Regions from separate parts of the Enterobacter sp. JH25 genome, predicted to be linked through region 1. Evidence: predicted binding sites of a transcription regulator. Region 1 holds the regulator's gene; each other region holds the start of a gene.

Region 1 (4,697 bases):
TTTCTCTTTGGTCGCACCGCGCAGCTCTTTCGCGTAGGTGCCCACTTCCATCACGTGTTCATAACCGATGTAAATAGGCACCAGCGTGATAGGACGCGTACCGCCACGCAGCATGGCCTGAATGGTCATCGACAGCGTGCCGGTCTTCGGATCGAGCAGACGACCGGTACGGGAGCGACCGCCTTCAACAAAGTACTCCACGGAATAACCGCGGCTGAACAGCTCGCCCAGATACTCCCTGAAGACGGTGGAGTAGAGCTTGTTACCCTTGAAGGTACGACGAATGAAGAACGCACCCAGACGGCGGAAAATCGGACCTGCTGGCCAGAAGTTCAGGTTGATACCGGCAGCAATATGCGGCGGCACCAGGCCCTGGTGATAGAGCACGTAAGAGAGCAGCAGGTAGTCCATGTGGCTGCGGTGGCAGGGCACATAGACAATCTCGTGGCCGTCATGCGCTAACTGACGCACGCGCTCGGCGTTGTGGACGTTAATCCCCTGATAGAGGCGGTTCCACGTGAAACCGAGGATACGGTCAGAGAGACGAATCATCTCGTAGGAGAAGTTCGCGGCGATCTCTTCCATCAGCGCGATTGCGTTCTGCTGCGCTTTCTCGTGCGAAATCTTCTTGCTGCGCGCTTCGTCTTCTACGGCACGGGCAATCGCTTTGGAAGCCAGCAGCTTGTTAAACAGATCCTGACGCGCCGGGAGACGTGGCCCAACGGCCGCCAGACGCTGACGTGCAAAGTGCATTCGCGCAACGCGCGCCAGCTTTTGCGCAATGATTTTGTCAGTACCGTGTTCATCCGCCATGCGGCGCAGTGAAACGGAAGGCGAGAAGCGAACAAAGCTGTCGCGTCCCAGCCATGAGACGGCGAAGAATTTCTGAATGCCGTTGAGCATACGCAGCGGCGGGTTCTCTTCCCCTTTTTCACGCCCCGGACGACGGCCAAACATCACCGACACCGGCACCATCTGCACGTCCAGATCGGGGTTGCTGCGGTGCAGATCGAGGTAATCATGGAACAGCTTAATGGACTCTTCTTTCGGCGTGTAATAGGTGAACACGCGCGGTCCGCCATGGATGAACACGTAGCGCGGCAGCAGCGTACCGTCGACTTCCAGCGGTTCAAGCGGGTCAGGTAAATCGTGCGCCAGACATTGAGCGCGAAGCGTTAGCAGGTCTGCCTTCGAGTTATAAGGCAAAACGTACATAATAGGGCGCGACGTATCGAGCCCTAATTCCAGCGCAGGTTCTGCTGGGATAGACTTACTTTTTACCAGTACGCTTAATGGTAAATTAAGTAATTTGTAGTAAATTCGTGGCCAGCCGGACATAAACGATGTAAAGCCTCTGGTTAATAATGCAATTGCGGCGCAAGGATAACAGAATGCGCGCAAAATTTCTGTTGTTACCCGTCATACTTCAGGTCGCAGCAAAACGCGCTGCGGCTTTAGTTACTGACGCTATTTATCATAAAAGGTTCTTTTAATGGCCAATAATACCACTGGGTTAACTCGAATCATTAAAGCTGCCGGTTATTCATGGAAAGGTTTCCGCGCCGCATGGGTTAATGAAGCCGCTTTCCGCCAGGAAGCGGTTGCCGCAATCGTTGCCGTTGTCATCGCCTGCTTCCTTGATGTTGATGCTATCACCCGCGTACTGCTCATCGGATCTGTCCTTCTGGTGATGATAGTGGAAATTCTGAATAGCGCTATTGAGGCCGTTGTTGACCGAATCGGGTCGGAATTCCATGAACTGTCTGGCCGGGCGAAAGACATGGGTTCCGCTGCCGTACTGCTGTCGATTATCACGGCGGCGATCACCTGGGTCACGCTACTTTGGTCGCATTTCCGATGAGCCTCGAGGAATAATTAAGTCCCTGGTTTTTTGTGCAGTTTTTGGTTCCAAAATCGCCTTTGACTGTATATACTCACAGCATAACTGTATATACACCCAGGGGGCGGTATGAAAGCGTTAACGACCAGGCAGCAAGAGGTGTTTGATCTCATTCGGGATCATATCGGCCAGACGGGTATGCCACCCACGCGTGCAGAAATTGCGCAGCGTCTGGGCTTCCGTTCTCCTAATGCTGCCGAAGAGCACCTTAAGGCGCTTGCGCGTAAGGGCGTGATTGAGATTGTTTCCGGCGCCTCACGCGGCATCCGTCTGCTGGTGGAAGAAGAGAGCGGTATTCCGCTGGTGGGTCGCGTAGCCGCAGGTGAACCTCTGCTGGCGCAGCAGCACATCGAAGGGCACTATCAGGTTGACCCAGGCATGTTCAAGCCGAGCGCCGATTTCCTGCTGCGCGTTAGCGGAATGTCCATGAAAGATATCGGTATTCTGGATGGCGATCTGCTGGCGGTACACAAAACGCAGGACGTGCGTAACGGGCAAGTCGTGGTGGCGCGCATTGATGATGAAGTGACGGTTAAGCGCCTGAAAAAACAAGGCAATACCGTGCAGCTTCTGCCTGAAAACAATGAATTCCCCCCGATTGTGGTGGATCTCCGCGAGCAGAGCTTCTCTATTGAAGGGCTGGCGGTCGGCGTTATCCGCAACGGTGAATGGCTGTAATCTCTTCCTGACAGGCTGTAGTTCCTCTACAGCCTGGCCTGTTTTCTGATTCCGGTAATTTCCATGGCATTGCTAACTTCTGCCGATAAGGCGTTGTGGCGTCTTGCGCTACCGATGATTTTTTCCAATATTACCGTTCCTCTGCTGGGGCTGGTGGATACGGCGGTTATCGGGCATCTCGATTCGCCGATTTATCTTGGCGGCGTCGCGATCGGCGCAACGGCGACCAGCTTCCTCTTTATGCTGCTGCTTTTTCTGCGCATGAGTACGACAGGCCTGACGGCCCAGGCGTATGGTGCAAAAGATCCTCTGCGTCTGGCGCGTGCGCTGGTTCAGCCGCTCATTCTGGCATTCGGTGCCGGCGCGTTAATCGTTCTGTTGCGTACGCCGCTGATTGATCTTGCGCTCCATATTGTAGGTGGCAGCGATGCCGTACTGGAACAGGCCCGGCGGTTCCTCGAAATTCGCTGGCTCAGCGCGCCCGCTTCACTGGCAAACCTGGTCCTGCTGGGCTGGCTGCTGGGCGTGCAGTACGCCCGCGCGCCGGTGATCCTACTGGTGGTGGGCAACCTGCTTAACATTGTGCTCGATCTCTGGCTGGTGATGGGACTGCACATGAACGTCCGGGGCGCGGCGCTGGCTACGGCAATTGCCGAGTACGGGACGCTGCTGATCGGTTTGGGGATGGTCTGGCGCGTGCTGGCGATGCGCGGTATCACCCTGGATCTGCTGAAATCGGCCTGGCGCGGCAATATGCGTAAGCTGCTGGCGCTCAATCGCGACATCATGCTCCGTTCGCTCCTGCTGCAACTCTGCTTCGGCGCATTAACCGTTTTTGGTGCCCGTCTTGGGCCTGAGATCGTCGCCGTCAACGCAGTGCTCATGACGTTACTGACCTTTACCGCTTACGCGCTGGATGGTTTTGCTTACGCCGTCGAGGCGCATTCAGGGCAGGCTTATGGCGCGCGTGAAAGCGGCCAGTTACGCGAAGTCTGGCGTGCTGCCTGTCGTCAGGCGGGTCTGGTGGCGCTGGTCTTTGCTCTGGTTTACGCCTGTTTTGGTGGGCATATTGTCGCGCTTCTCACCTCGTTGCCCGCGCTACGTGAGCTGGCCGATCGCTACATCCTCTGGCAGGTCGTATTACCGGTGGTGGGCGTGTGGTGCTATTTGCTGGACGGCATGTTTATTGGTGCGACGCGAGGGGCGGAGATGCGCAACAGCATGGCCGTCGCTGCGGCGGGGTTCGGCCTGACGCTGCTGACCTTGCCGTATCTCGGCAATCATGGTCTGTGGCTCGCGCTGGCGGTGTTTCTCTCACTGCGTGGCCTTTCGCTGGCCGTTATCTGGCGTCGTCACTGGCGAAACAATACCTGGTTTCCAGCCCCGCACGATATATCGTAACGGTTAAAGATTCCGAATATAAAAATAAATGCCAAATCCTTAACTACAATAATAATCACGTCCAGCAGAAAAGAACGAAGCGGACGATACTCATAGACGCTTAACACGAGGACACGATTATGAATAAAGATGAAATCGGCGGCAACTGGAAGCAATTCAAAGGTAAAGCGAAAGAACAGTGGGGTAAGCTGACAGATGACGATATGACCGTCATTGAAGGTAAGCGCGATCAGCTGGTAGGTAAAATCCAGGAGCGCTACGGTTACGAAAAAGATCAGGCGGAAAACGAAGTCAAAGACTGGGAAACCCGTAACGACTACCGCTGGTAACCGGCACTATCCCCAAAGGGCGGCCATGAGCCGCCTTTTTCTTTGGCCTTAACGCGGCTTTTTCTTCACCAGGATAGAGTGATCGTGCTGACAGGCATCCTGATGACGGCATGACTCCACCTCCACGCAGGCAGAACATAAGCCGTGGGCTTCGATCACGTTATGGCGCAGCGCAAAGCCCATTCTGGCTGCCAGCGTATGCATAATATCTTCCACACCTTCCGCACACTCTTCCTTCACCACGCCACAGCGATCGCAGATAAACATGGCGGACGTGTGAGTAGGCTGGTCAAAAAGATGGCACAGCACATAGCTGTTTGTTGATTCCACTTTATGCACAAACCCTTGCTCCAGCAGAAAATCCAGCGCCCGATAGACGGTCGGCGGTT
Region 2 (4,697 bases), 110 kb from region 1:
GCGCAAGCGTTATATTCTTGCCCACTCCATGGGGGGCGCGATCTCGACGTTGTTTTTGCAGCGCCATAAGCACCAGTGCGACGCCATTGCGCTGACCGCGCCGATGTACGGCATTGTGATACGTTTTCCTGACTGGATGGTGCGCCATCTTCTCGACTGGGCTGAGGGCCATCAGCGCATTCGTGAAGGCTATGCTATCGGAACAGGACGCTGGCGGGCGTTGCCGTTTGCCATCAACGTGTTAACCCACAGTCGGCAGCGTTATCGCCGCAACCTGCGTTTTTATGCCGATGAACCGCGTCTGCGGGTCGGCGGCCCCACCTGGCACTGGGTGCGGGAAGGTATTCATGCCGGTGAGCAGGTGCTGGCGGGCGTAGGCGATGATGACACGCCGACGCTCCTGATCCAGGCGGAAGAAGAGCGTGTGGTGGATAACCGCATGCATGACCGCTATTGTGAACTTCGCGCCGCGGCGGGCCATCCCTGTGAAGGGGGTAAACCGCTGGTCATCAACGGTGCGTACCATGAGATCCTTTTTGAAAAGGACGCTATGCGCTCAGTCGCGCTCAACGCCATTGTTGAATTTTTCAACAGGCATAACTGATTATTGTTTTCCACCAGAGGTTGAAATCCCTATGTACCAGGTTGTTGTATCTGATTTAGATGGCACGCTGCTTTCCCCCGACCACACACTGTCGCCTTATGCGAAAGAGACCTTAAAACTCCTGACTGCCCGTGGCGTGAACTTTGTGTTCGCCACCGGCCGCCACCACGTGGACGTGGGGCAGATCCGCGATAACCTGGAGATCAAGTCGTACATGATCACCTCCAACGGTGCGCGCGTACACGACACGGACGGCAACCTGATTTTTACCCACAATCTCGATCGCGACATCGCCACTGATTTGTTCGGCATTGTGCATAACAACCCGGATATCGTCACTAACGTTTACCGCGACGACGAGTGGTTTATGAACCGTCATCGCCCGGACGAAATGCGTTTCTTCAAGGAAGCCGTCTTCAACTACTCCCTGTATGAACCGGGTTTGCTGGATCCTGAAGGGATCAGCAAGGTGTTCTTTACCTGCGAAAGTCACGAAGCGCTGCTTCCGCTGGAGCAGGCGATCAACGCCCGCTGGGGAGACCGCGTGAACGTGAGCTTCTCCACGCTGACTTGTCTGGAAGTGATGGCGGGCGGGGTGTCCAAAGGTCACGCGCTGGAAGCGGTCGCGAAGCGTCTGGGCTTTGATCTGAAAGACTGCATCGCGTTCGGCGATGGCATGAACGATGCCGAGATGCTCTCCATGGCGGGCAAAGGCTGCATCATGCAGAACGCGCACCAGCGCCTGAAAGATCTGCACCCGGAGCTGGAAGTGATTGGCACCAACGCAGACAACGCGGTACCTAAGTATTTGCGCAAACTGTTCCTTGAATAATCTTCATTTGATTATTTATTGTTCAGATGTCAACTAAAGAGTTCGCTACAATGCCTCTCCTTCTTTCTGAGAGACAAGCATTGTGGCGCTACTCATTATCACCACTATCCTGTGGGCCTTCTCCTTTAGCCTGATTGGCGAATACCTTGCCGGATCGGTCGACAGCTACTTTTCGGTGCTGATGCGTGTGGGGCTGGCGGCGCTGGTGTTCCTGCCGTTCCTGCGTACCCGCGGGCAATCGCTGAAAACCATTCTGCTGTACATGCTGGTAGGCGCAATGCAGCTCGGCATCATGTACCTGTTCAGCTTCCGGGCTTACGTCTACCTCTCCGTATCGGAATTTCTGCTCTTTACCGTGCTCACGCCGCTCTATATCACGCTGATTTACGACCTGCTCAGCAGGCGCCGCCTGCGCTGGGGATATCTGCTGAGCGCGGCGCTGGCAGTCATTGGCGCGGCGATAATTCGCTATGACAAGGTGAGCGATCACTTCTGGACCGGGCTGATGTTCGTCCAGCTCGCCAATATCAGCTTCGCCATCGGGATGGTGGGCTACAAACGCCTCATGGAGACCCGCCCGATGCCGCAGCATAACGCGTTTGCGTGGTTCTATATGGGCGCAGCGATTGTCGCGATTGCGGCATGGTTTATGCTCGGCAACCCGCAAAAGCTGCCGACCACCCCCGTGCAGTGGAGCGTTCTGGTCTGGCTGGGCGTGGTGGCCTCGGGGCTGGGCTACTTTATGTGGAACTACGGCGCGACGCAGGTAGACGCCGGAACGCTGGGGATCATGAACAACGTGCACGTGCCGGCGGGGCTACTGGTGAACCTCGCCATCTGGCAGGAACAGCCGCACTGGCCGAGTTTCCTTATTGGGGGAACGGTGATCCTGGCTTCGCTGTGGGTACATCGCCGCTGGGTCGCTCCGCGCTCCGCACAAACGGAAGATGGTCGCACGCGTGGTTCCGCGCTGAGCGAATAAACGCTTCCGTAATCGGCTGACGCTGCTCGCCGTCGCGCACGGCGGCGTACAGCCGGCTCCACAGTCCTTCACCCAGGGTTTTGGTAACCACCAGACCCTGGCGTTCAACCGTCTCGACCACCCAGTGCGGCAGCGCCGCAATTCCCATTCTGGCCGCCACCATCTGAATTAACAGCAGCGTGTTATCCACGCTTTTCAGCTGTGGGCTGATGCCCGCGGGTTGCAGGAAATGGCGCCAGATATCCAGACGACTGCGCTGTACCGGGTAAATCAGCAGCGTCTCCGTTGCCAGATCTTCCGGCGTGATACGCGTTTTGGCGGCCAGCGGATGGTCCGGGGCCAGCACCAGACGCACCTCAAAATCAAACATTGGCGAATAGTGCAGACCGCTGCGCGGCAGAATATCTGAGGTCATCACCAGATCCAGCTCACCCTGCTGAAGCGACGGCTGCGGATCAAACGTGACGCCGGACTTGAAGTCCATCTCCACCTGCGGCCACTTCTGGCGGAAGTTCTCAAGCGCGGGGGTCAGCCACTGAATACAGCTGTGACACTCAATGGCGATGCGCAGGGTGGTCTGCTGCGGCTCGTTGCAGGACTGCAACGCGCTGGCAATCTGCGGCAGCACCTGGTTCGCCAGCTGAAGCAAAATTTCGCCCTGCGGCGTAAAGCGCAAAGGCTGGCTCTTACGCACAAAAAGACGAAAGCCGAGGCGTTGTTCCAGATCGCTGAACTGGTGAGAAAGGGCAGACTGAGTCTGGTGCAGCGTGGCCGCTGCCGCCGCAAGAGAACCGCAGTTCCGCAACGCTTGTAGCGTTTTCAGGTGTTTTATCTCGATCATGAAAGTCCTTCACTTCGCCATGAACATTTTGCGCTTGAGGAATATACAGTACCTGCCAATTATAGATGTGTAAACATCTGGACGTCTAAATAACGAATTTCACAAGGGGCATACCATGACAATCCGCATTCACACTCTCGGTTTCCCTCGCGTTGGCCTGCGTCGCGAGCTAAAAAAAGCGCAAGAAAGCTACTGGGCAGGTAACGCCACCCGTGAAGAACTGCTGGCGGTGGGACGTGAGCTGCGCGCGCGTCACTGGGATCAGCAAAAACAGGCGGGCATTGACCTGCTGCCGGTGGGCGATTTCGCCTGGTACGACCATGTTCTGACCACCAGCCTGCTGCTTGGCAACGTGCCGGCTCGTCATCAGAACAACGATGGATCGGTGGATATCGATACCCTGTTCCGCATCGGCCGTGGCCGCGCGCCAACGGGTGAGCCAGCGGCGGCGGCGGAAATGACCAAGTGGTTCAACACCAACTATCACTATATGGTGCCGGAGTTCGTTAAAGGCCAGCAGTTCAAACTGACCTGGACCCAGCTTCTGGATGAAGTGGACGAAGCGCTGGCGCTGGGTCACCAGGTGAAACCCGTGCTGCTGGGGCCGATAACCTACCTGTGGCTGGGCAAAGTGAAAGGCGAACAGTTCGACCGCCTCAGCCTGCTGAACGACATTCTGCCGGTTTATAAGCAGGTGCTGATTGAGCTGGGCAAACGCGGCATTCAGTGGGTGCAAATCGATGAACCGGCGCTGGTGCTTGAGCTGCCGCAGGCGTGGCTGGACGCCTTCAAACCGGCGTATAACGCGCTCACCGGGCAGGTGAAGCTGCTGCTGACCACCTACTTCGAAGGCGTAACGCCGAACCTGAAAACCATTACCGCGCTGCCGATTCAGGGTCTGCACGTTGACCTCGTTCACGGCAAAGACGATGTAGCAGAGTTGCACAAGCGTCTGCCAGTGGGCTGGCTGCTCTCTGCCGGTCTGGTGAATGGTCGTAACGTCTGGCGTGCCGATCTCACCGAGAAATATGCACAAATTAAAGACATAGTCGGTAAACGTGAATTGTGGGTGGCCTCTTCCTGTTCCCTGCTGCATAGCCCGATTGACCTGAGCGTGGAGACCCGACTCGACCCTGAGGTGAAAAGCTGGTTTGCCTTCGCCCTGCAAAAGTGTGAGGAACTGGCTCTGCTGCGCGACGCGTTGAACAGCGGCGACACGGCAGCGATTAGCGACTGGAGCGCTCCGATCCAGGCGCGCCGTCACTCGACGCGCGTGCATAACCCGGCAGTGGAAAAACGTCTGGCGGCCATCACCGCCCGGGACAGCCAGCGCCAGAGCCCGTATGAAGTGCGCGCCGAAGCCCAGCGTGCGCGCTTTAACCTGCCCGCGTGGCCGACCACGACAATCGGCTCCTTCCCGCAGACTACCGAGATCCGC
Region 3 (4,697 bases), 1.3 Mb from region 1:
ACCAGGTCACGCCATGCAAGTTTCGTAATGGTCAAAGTTGATGTTTTTTAGTCAGAAGTAAAACCGTGGAGTATACCGTAAGCGGCGCACTCTGCCCAATCAGGATTCGGGTTTTCGTCATGCGGATCGCCTGCGACGTTTCACAGGATATGATTTCTTTTCAGCAGATTGCCAAAAAACTGATATTCTGAACAGAGTTACACGGTAACACTGAGATCGCAATGAAATATCAACAACTGGAAAACCTCGAAAGCGGCTGGAAATGGAAGTACCTGGTCAAAAAGCACCGTGAAGGGGAGCTGATCACCTGCTACATCGAAGCCAGCGCGGCACAAGAAGCTGTGGATATGTTGCTGACCCTCGAAAACGAACCGGTACAGGTCAACGGCTGGATCGAGAAACACATTAATCCGGCCTTGTTAAACCGGATGAAGCAAACTATCCGTGCTCGTCGTAAACGGCATTTCAATGCCGAGCATCAGCACACCCGTAAGAAATCCATCGACCTGGAATTCATGGTCTGGCAGCGTCTGGCCGGGCTTGCGCAACGGCGCGGGAAAACCCTGTCGGAAACGGTGGTGCAGCTGATTGAAGATGCCGAGCACAAAGAGAAGTATGCCAGCCAGATGTCGACGTTGAAAAACGATCTACAGGCACTGTTAGGTAAAAAATAAGCTTTTTACTTTTCTTCAGATAATAAAAAACCCCGCATGGCGGGGTTTTTTTATAAGACGATAACTTATGCCGCAGGCTGAGTTACAACGTCTTTGATACCTTTAACTTCGATCTCTACGCGACGATCTGGTGCCAGGCAGTCGATCAGTGCAGCGCGTGGTTTCACGTTGTCACAGGTAGAACCGGTAACTGGGTTAGATTCGCCCATACCACGTGGGGAGATCTTGTTAGCTGGGATACCTTTAGATACCAGGTAATCAACTACAGACTGAGCACGTTTCTCAGACAGACCCTGGTTGTAAGCGTCAGAACCGATACGGTCGGTGAAGCCCAGAACCACTACAGAACCGTCTTTAGGATCCAGGTTGCTCAGCTGGGTGTACAGCTGATCCAGTGCCTGCTGACCTTCTGGTTTCAGGGTAGCTTTGTTGAAGTTGAACAGAACGTCAGACTTCAGAGTGAAGTGCTTGGTCTGTACTTCTGGCGCTGGAGCCGGAGCTGGAGCTACGACTGGCGCATCTTCCTGCTGACCGAAACGGTAAGAAACACCAACGCTCAGCATGCCGTTGTCTGGACGAACACCAACGGTAGCACCGTCACCGATGTTGTTAACCCACTGGTATTCCAGACGGGTAGCGATGTCACGGGTCATTGCCCACTCAACGCCACCAGCGAATACTGGGGAAACACCAGTATCGTGGTCGTCACCAGCGATGCTGTTGCTGGAGTCTGCACGCCATACCATGCCGCCCAGACGGGTGTACACGTCCAGATCGTCAGTTACTGGGTAACCCAGTTTAGCGGTCAGCTGTACGCCTTGAGCTTTGAAAGCGCCATTTACGTTGTCGCCTTTGTAAGGCATACGACCTAACCAGTCGTAACCCATTTCAAAGCCAACATACGGGTTAACCTGATAGCCACCGAACGCACCTGCACCCAGCTGGCTCTCGTGAGTAGGGCCATCGTTGTTCAGGCTGCTGTTGTACCAACCGGTGTCATGGAACTGAGACCAGCCCAGTTTACCACCTGCATACCAGGTATTATCTTTCGGAGCGGCCTGCGCTACGGTAGCGAAGCCAGCCAGTGCCACTGCAATCGCGATAGCTGTCTTTTTCATTTTTTGCGCCTCGTTATCATCCAAAATTTGCCATGAATATCTCCATCGGAGGAATCACGGTTAAATCCTTCACCGGGGGGCGTGGTCAAATATAAACCTACCGATATCTTCGGCTTAGGCCGAGCACCCCTGGCGATGTAAAGTCTACAACGTAGCTGAAAACTTACAAGTGTGAAGTCCGTCAGGCATATGAAAAAAAAAGTTCCGTATACCTAATATTTAACAATTTTTGAACGAATTTTGTGCAGTAAAATTAACGAGAACCGCGTCAGACAAGCCTTGCCGCAGTTTTGGCGCGTTGAACTTTTTTTGCATACTGCGGTCGAAAAAAATTCCAGGAAAACTCTTAAAATGACTCAATGGTACACATTTGAGTGAATTTTTAGCCCGGGATGTTGTCCTCTGCGATAGGAATCTCCACGAACTGGCCGCATGATGAAACCCATCGCGTTACCTTCTTCAGCCGCTTCAGTCAGACGCAAATGTTCCTCTTGCGACAGATCCTCAGGCAACCACCCAATCACGACGCTATAGTTCCCGGTACGTAATGCCCGGACCATCGACTCGACCGTATCGCAAGGGGAGAGTTGATTAATCTGCATCACCTTCGCTAACGGCAGGCCAGCCGACTGAACCCATTCGCGACTTAATTTTTGCTGTGGCGTCAGCCAGAGCTGCCAGCGAGACTGTTGCCCGAGCTGCTGCAAAAGCGGCAGGAGTAAGAGTTGTGTCAACAGCGGCTGGTCTTCACGGTAAACCACTTCACTGATAAGCCCTGTCGATTCACGCCCGATAGAATTCTGCGCAGCATTGCCAGCGGCAGAAGTAGAAGGTGTTAAGTGATTTGCATAGCCTGAAGTGTACATATTCATTCCAGCCCTGTAGTTACTGTATGGATATACAGTAACCCCTGTATGCATAAAGATCAACCTCATTTTCGGAAAGCGACTCGCAAATTTCATCCATTCCTGGTGAACCTGAAAAAATCATCTTGCCCAACGGCAATAAGTTGCCTATTTTCCTGCTAACGGATCCGTTACTAAGAAATATCGTGGTTACTGTATGATTTTTAATGGAATTATCATGAAAAAGATATCTTATGATCGGATTTATCAATCTCAAGAATACCTCTCTCCGCTGGGCGAAATTCATCATCGCGCCCTGTTTGGCGGTTATACCCTGGCCGTGGATGAAGCGGTGTTCGCGATGGTGTCTGACGGTGAGCTTTACCTTCGCGCCTGTGAGCAAAGTGCAAAATACTGTGTAAAAAACGCGTCCTCTGTTCTGACCCTGATGAAACGAGGACGTCCTGTGCTGCTTAATTACTACCGTGTGGATGAAGGTCTGTGGCAAAACAGGGAAAAACTGCTTCAGCTCTCCTCGTTTGCGCTCGATGCCGCCAGGAAAGAGCGCTACCAGCGCCATCAGCGTAACCGGCTTAAAGATCTGCCGAACCTGACCTTTCAGATTGAGGTCCTGCTTATGGAGGCGGGCATTACCAATGAAGAGACGCTACGACAGTTGGGGGCGAAGACGAGCTGGCTGAAAATGCGCTCTAAGAATAAAGCGCTGAGTATCCGGGTATTGTTCGCGCTTGAAGGCGCGATTGAAGGGTTACATGAAGCGGCACTCCCGGCGGATATTCGCCGGGAGCTTACGGAGTGGTTTAATGCGCTGCCTGAGTCGCAGGGCCATCATTCCGCCAGGTAGCGATCTGCTGTCGCAGCCGACAAATTTCCGGCAGCAAAGCGATAAGCAGGCCAATTTGCTGAAGGACCAGCGGAGCTTTGTTGTCGGTGCCTGGATCAAGGTGTGCGATACGTTGCACCAGTTCATCCAGTGCCTGGTGAACCCGTGGCTCATCCGCAGGTTGATGATGAAGCGCATCATCAACGTAGCAAACGGCATCGTCCAGTAGTGCCAGGATGCCCGGATTCGTCAGTTTCTCTCGGTGGGCGCCAAGGGTAGAGATATAGCTGGTGAACGTGTGGTTCAGACACAGCAGGCGGAAGGCTATCTCCCGGATTTCTGCCGTGGCGCGCGGCTCAGTTGACATATTCGAGACAACGGAAGCCAGCTCTGCGTCAGTGTTATGCGCATCGCGACGGGCAATCCGATAGGCCAGACGGTTATCGCGACCCTGATGGTATTGCTCAAGTATGGCGTCCAGATAGCGGCAGTTGGCGTTCATTGCTCTGTCGGACACGCGCGGTAAATTTCGGAAACGCCAGTCCGGCCAGATAAAGCTCACCGCCGCCCAGGCGATGGCGCAGCCGATAAGCGTGTCGATCACACGGGGGAGGGCCACTTCAAAGCCTTCACCCAGCAGATTGAAGCAGAGCAGAACCAGCAGCGTGATGAACATCGTGGCGTGGGCATACTGCACATTGCGGAAGGCGAAGAACAGTACCCCGGTAATCACAATCAGGATCAGTTGCCCTTCTACTGAAGGCACAAAATAGAGCACCGGCAGTCCGATGGCGACCCCGACTAATGTCCCGACAATACGCAGCGCGAGCCGATGGCGGGTAGCGTTATAGTTCGGCTGGCAGACGAACAGGCTGGTCAGCAGGATCCAGTAGCCGTGGTGCAATCCTGTTATCTGGATAAACGCGTAGCCGACGCACAGTACCAACGACATCCTTACCGCATGGCGAAAGAGGGCGGATTCCGGCGTAAAATGACGGCTCAGGCGCAGCCATATATCGCTGAAACCGTTGAGACTGTCGTCGGCAAGCTGGTTGTCAGCGTCATTGCCCGGCATCGCCATCGCCTGTTCAGACTCAATGGTGGCGAGCTGAGCATCGATGGCTCTCAGGTTGTTGAGCAGGAATCCCAGGGCTTTGAACTGTTCCGGCGAAGTTCCACTGGCCTGAACGCGATCGAGCGCCGCATCCAGGTGGCT
Region 4 (4,697 bases), 110 kb from region 1:
CGCGTCCGGCACTTTGCTGACCAGGTTGCTGAACAGCGTCGGGATGTCGCTGTAATCATTCGGATCGCCCTGACGGAAATAGAGTTCCGGCGCAACGGCCAGGTAACCTTCCAGCGCCAGACGGCGGCAGAGGTCGCGAATATGTTCATGAACGCCAAATATTTCCTGCACCACGATCACGATGGGCAGCGGGCCATCGGCAGATTTTGGCCGCGCGTGGTACGCTGGCATGTTCTCTCCCTGGGAGGGAATGGAGGTCTCGCCTGCGGTAATGGCCTCTTCAGGGGTTGAGACGATGGTTGAAGCATGCGGGGCCGCAGCAGGTGCAAAACCGGTTTTTTCAGTCATGGCATTCTCCGTACCAATGAATGGATTAGCGCAAAGATAAATATAGACACCAGGTTAACAACCCACAGTGCCTTATAGCGTCTATCTTTTGTGCAGCACCCGGCGATATAACTTGTTAATGTGATGTGAATCACCATTTTATGGAAATTAACTGCAATCATTTTCATTCATGGTGAGGTGTGTCACGAAATAATGCACATTGCTTCTGTAAAGTACCGTTTTACTTCTTCTGACAAACCGACCCACAGAGGAGTCACCTATGTCTAAGTCTGATGTTTTTCATCTCGGCCTCACTAAAAACGATTTACAAGGGGCTACGCTTGCTATCGTCCCTGGCGATCCTGAGCGTGTGGAAAAGATCGCCGCGCTGATGGATAAGCCGGTTAAGCTGGCAGCGCATCGCGAATTCACCACCTGGCGCGCAGAGCTGGACGGTAAAGCGGTGATCGTGTGCTCTACCGGTATCGGTGGCCCGTCTACCTCTATCGCCGTTGAAGAGCTGGCACAGCTGGGCATTCGTACTTTCCTGCGCATTGGCACCACAGGCGCCATTCAGCCGCACATCAACGTGGGCGACGTGCTGGTTACCACCGCATCCGTGCGTCTGGACGGGGCAAGCCTGCACTTTGCACCGATGGAATTCCCGGCAGTGGCTGATTTCGAATGCACCACCGCACTGGTTGAAGCCGCGAAGTCCGTGGGCGCCACCACCCATGTGGGCGTCACGGCATCATCCGATACCTTCTACCCGGGCCAGGAGCGTTACGACACCTTCTCTGGTCGCGTGGTGAGCCGTTTCAAAGGCTCCATGGAAGAGTGGCAGTCGATGGGCGTCATGAACTACGAAATGGAATCTGCGACGCTGCTGACCATGTGCGCAAGCCAGGGTCTGCGTGCCGGTATGGTGGCGGGCGTTATCGTCAACCGTACCCAGCAGGAGATCCCGAACGCTGAAACCATGAAGCAGACTGAAAGCCATGCGGTGAAAATCGTGGTTGAAGCGGCGCGCCGTCTGATCTAATTCTCTCTTCAGTGCTAAAAGGCCGACATGCTCGGCCTTTCTTTTTTGCGTAACTCCTCGCAGGAAAACCCTTTCAAACTGGACGTTCATACAGCACAATTCTATTTTGTGCGGGTTACACGTGGATGCAGGGGGCATTGTGGATATCTCAATCCTGGTTTATGCGGTAGTTGCGCTGGTGAGCGTGGGGATTGGCTGGCTCATTTGCGGCTACCAACATGCTCAGCAGAAAGCCGATCAGCTGGCAGAGCGCGAAGAGATCGTCGCCGAACTCAGCGCGACGAAACAACAGCTTGCGCTGAGTGACCACTGGCGCGATGAGTGTGAACTGCTCAATAACGAACTGCGCAATCTTCGCGACATTAACACCTCGCTGGAGGCCGATCTCCGGGAAGTGACCACCCGCCTTGAATCCACCCAACTGCACGCCGAAGACAAAATCCGTCAGATGATCAACAGCGAGCAGCGTCTTAGCGAGCAGTTTGAGAACCTTGCGAACCGCATTTTTGAGCACAGCAATCGCCGCGTGGATGAGCAGAACCGCCAGAGCCTGAACAGCCTGCTGACGCCGCTGCGTGAACAGCTGGACGGCTTTCGCCGTCAGGTGCAGGACAGCTTTGGTCAGGAGGCTCGCGAGCGCCACACGCTGGCGCATGAGATCCGTAATCTCCAGCAGCTGAATGCGCAGATGGCTCAGGAGGCGGTTAACCTGACGCGCGCACTGAAAGGTGATAACAAAGCGCAGGGAAACTGGGGCGAAGTGGTCATGACGCGCGTGCTGGAGGCCTCTGGCCTGCGTGAAGGATACGAATACGAAACGCAGGTCAGCATTGAAAACGATGCGCGCTCGCGGATGCAGCCGGATGTCATTGTTCGTCTGCCGCAGGGCAAAGATGTGGTTATCGACGCCAAAATGACGCTGGTGGCCTATGAGCGCTACTTCAACGCGGAAGATGACTATACCCGCGAGACAGCGTTGCAGGAGCATATCGCCTCCGTGCGTAACCATATCCGTCTGCTGGGCAGAAAAGATTATCAACAGTTGCCGGGGCTGCGATCGCTGGATTATGTGCTGATGTTCATTCCGGTTGAGCCAGCCTTCCTGCTGGCGCTCGACAGACAGCCCGAACTGATCACCGAAGCGCTGAAAAATAACATTATGCTGGTCAGCCCCACCACGCTGCTGGTGGCGTTACGTACCATTGCCAACCTGTGGCGTTATGAGCACCAAAGCCGTAACGCGCAGCAGATTGCCGATCGCGCCAGCAAGCTGTACGACAAAATGCGGCTGTTTGTGGATGATATGTCCTCGGTGGGGCAAAGCCTGGATCGCGCGCAGGATAACTACCGCCAGGCGATGAAAAAACTCTCCTCCGGGCGCGGCAATTTGCTGGCGCAGGCGGAGGCGTTTCGCAGCCTGGGGGTGGAAGTTAAACGCGAGATTAATCCGGAACTGGTGGAGCAGGCTACGGCTCAGGACGAGGAGTTTCGTTTGCGTGAAGGCGATGGTGAGCAAAATAGCCGCAATGAAGACAATGGGTTAGCGGCGAGTTTATCCCCCGAAGCGCAGTCGGCGCGTTTCTTTCGCGGTGGTTGAAACGTAGGGCAAATGCGCCCAATCTGTTACACTTCACGAACATTTGACTGATTAGCAGGCTCTGAGATGGTTGACGATTCACAAGACACAACGCACTTTGGCTTTCAGACTGTCGCCAAAGCGCAGAAAGCTGACATGGTGGCCCACGTATTTCATTCCGTGGCGGCGAAGTACGATGTGATGAATGATTTGATGTCGTTTGGCATTCATCGCTTGTGGAAGCGCTTCACTATTGATTGCAGCGGCGTGCGCCGTGGACAAAAGGTGCTGGATTTAGCCGGCGGCACAGGGGATCTGACCGCTAAATTCTCCCGTCTGGTTGGCGAAACCGGTCGCGTGGTGCTGGCAGATATCAACGACTCCATGCTGAAAATGGGACGCGAAAAGCTGCGTAACATCGGCGTGGTAGGCAACGTTGAATATGTTCAGGCCAACGCCGAAGCGCTGCCGTTCCCGGACAATACGTTCGACTGCATCACCATCTCCTTCGGCCTGCGTAACGTGACCGATAAAGATAAAGCGCTGCGCTCTATGTACCGCGTGCTGAAGCCGGGCGGCCGACTGCTGGTACTCGAGTTTTCTAAACCAATTATCGACCCGCTGAGCAAAGCTTACGATGCCTATTCCTTCCACGTTCTGCCGCGCATCGGCGAGCTGGTGGCAAACGATGCAGAAAGTTACCGTTATCTGGCCGAATCCATCCGAATGCACCCGGATCAGGACACGCTGAAAGCGATGATGCAGGATGCGGAGTTTGAAAACGTGGAATACTTCAATATGACGGCGGGTGTCGTCGCGCTGCATCGTGGTTACAAGTTCTGAGTGGAGGTTTCCCGTGCCCATTAAACCCTTAGTCACCGCAGGCATCGAGAATGTACTGAATGCCTTTCTGTATCGCGCCCCGGCGCTGAAAACCGCACGTCAGCGGCTTAACGGAAAGGTGCTGCGTATCGTTTTAAAAGAGTTCTCGACGCCGCTTGTGCTGGTCTTCAGCGAACGCCAGCTTGACGTTCTGGGGGAGTGGGAAGGCGAGGCTGACTGCTCGGTGATTACGCACATGAGCGTATTGCCAAAACTGCGTGACCGTCAGCAGATGACGGCGCTTATTCGCAGCGGTGAGCTGGAGGTCGAGGGCGATATTCAGGTGGTACAGAACTTCGTTGCACTCAGCGATCAGGCTGAATTTGACCCCGCGGAACTGCTGGCGCCCTATATCGGCGACATCGCGGCTGAAGGGATAAGCAAAACGCTGCGCACGGGTTCCACTTTCCTGCGTAAAGGCCTGCTCCGTCAACAGCGCTATGCTGCCGAGGTGCTGACCGAAGAGTGGCGTATGGCGCCTGGGCCTTTAGAAGTCGCCTGGTTTGCAGAAGAGACCGCGGCAGTTGAGCGCGCAGTTGATGCGTTAACCAAACGGCTGGAAAAACTGGAGGGCAAATGACGCCTGGTGAAATTCGGCGCCTCTATTTTATCGTTCGCACCTTTTTGAGCTACGGGCTCGACGAGCTTATCCCCAGAATGCGTATCACCCTGCCGCTTCGGCTTTGGCGTCGCACGCTGTTCTGGATGCCGAATCGCCATAAGGATCAGGAGCTGGGCGCACGCCTGCGTCTTGCGTTGCAGGAGCTGGGACCGGTCTGGATCAAGTTTGGGCAGATGCTCTCAACGCGTCGCGACCTTTTCCCGCCGCAGATTGCCGATCAGCTCGCGCTATTGCAGGACCGCGTCGCT

The links. The regulator LexA, encoded in region 1, represses DNA repair genes until DNA is damaged. The targets are predictions, from matches to a motif close to TNCTGTATGTACATACAGNA.
Region 2: a site for LexA is predicted at 3,291-3,310, ahead of metR (HTH-type transcriptional regulator MetR). Genes of this name have one in related genera too.
Region 3: a site for LexA is predicted at 2,679-2,698, ahead of sulA (SOS-induced cell division inhibitor SulA). Genes of this name have one in related genera too.
Region 4: a site for LexA is predicted at 1,446-1,465, ahead of rmuC (DNA recombination protein RmuC). Genes of this name have one in related genera too.

What each region holds. Positions count from the first base shown of each region.
Region 1 covers NZ_CP091319.1:306,782-311,478, forward strand. The annotation lists gene plsB (glycerol-3-phosphate 1-O-acyltransferase PlsB) at 1-1,338, opposite strand, end outside; gene L2Y28_RS01480 (diacylglycerol kinase) at 1,493-1,861, shown strand; gene lexA (transcriptional repressor LexA) at 1,970-2,578, shown strand; gene dinF (MATE family efflux transporter DinF) at 2,642-3,979, shown strand; gene L2Y28_RS01495 (CsbD family protein) at 4,099-4,308, shown strand; gene zur (zinc uptake transcriptional repressor Zur) at 4,357-4,697, opposite strand, start outside.
Region 2 covers NZ_CP091319.1:194,112-198,808, forward strand. The annotation lists gene pldB (lysophospholipase L2) at 1-604, shown strand, start outside; gene yigL (sugar/pyridoxal phosphate phosphatase YigL) at 636-1,436, shown strand; gene L2Y28_RS00970 (carboxylate/amino acid/amine transporter) at 1,519-2,418, shown strand; gene metR (HTH-type transcriptional regulator MetR) at 2,306-3,259, opposite strand; gene metE (5-methyltetrahydropteroyltriglutamate--homocysteine S-methyltransferase) at 3,375-4,697, shown strand, end outside.
Region 3 covers NZ_CP091319.1:1,605,701-1,610,397, forward strand. The annotation lists gene L2Y28_RS07530 (Lon protease family protein) at 1-35, opposite strand, end outside; gene matP (macrodomain Ter protein MatP) at 222-674, shown strand; gene ompA (porin OmpA) at 740-1,792, opposite strand; gene sulA (SOS-induced cell division inhibitor SulA) at 2,149-2,658, opposite strand; gene L2Y28_RS07550 (TfoX/Sxy family DNA transformation protein) at 2,876-3,502, shown strand; gene yccS (YccS family putative transporter) at 3,459-4,697, opposite strand, start outside.
Region 4 covers NZ_CP091319.1:200,254-204,950, forward strand. The annotation lists gene L2Y28_RS00985 (dienelactone hydrolase family protein) at 1-348, opposite strand, end outside; gene udp (uridine phosphorylase) at 608-1,369, shown strand; gene rmuC (DNA recombination protein RmuC) at 1,509-2,966, shown strand; gene ubiE (bifunctional demethylmenaquinone methyltransferase/2-methoxy-6-polyprenyl-1,4-benzoquinol methylase UbiE) at 3,033-3,788, shown strand; gene ubiJ (ubiquinone biosynthesis protein UbiJ) at 3,802-4,407, shown strand; gene ubiB (ubiquinone biosynthesis regulatory protein kinase UbiB) at 4,404-4,697, shown strand, end outside.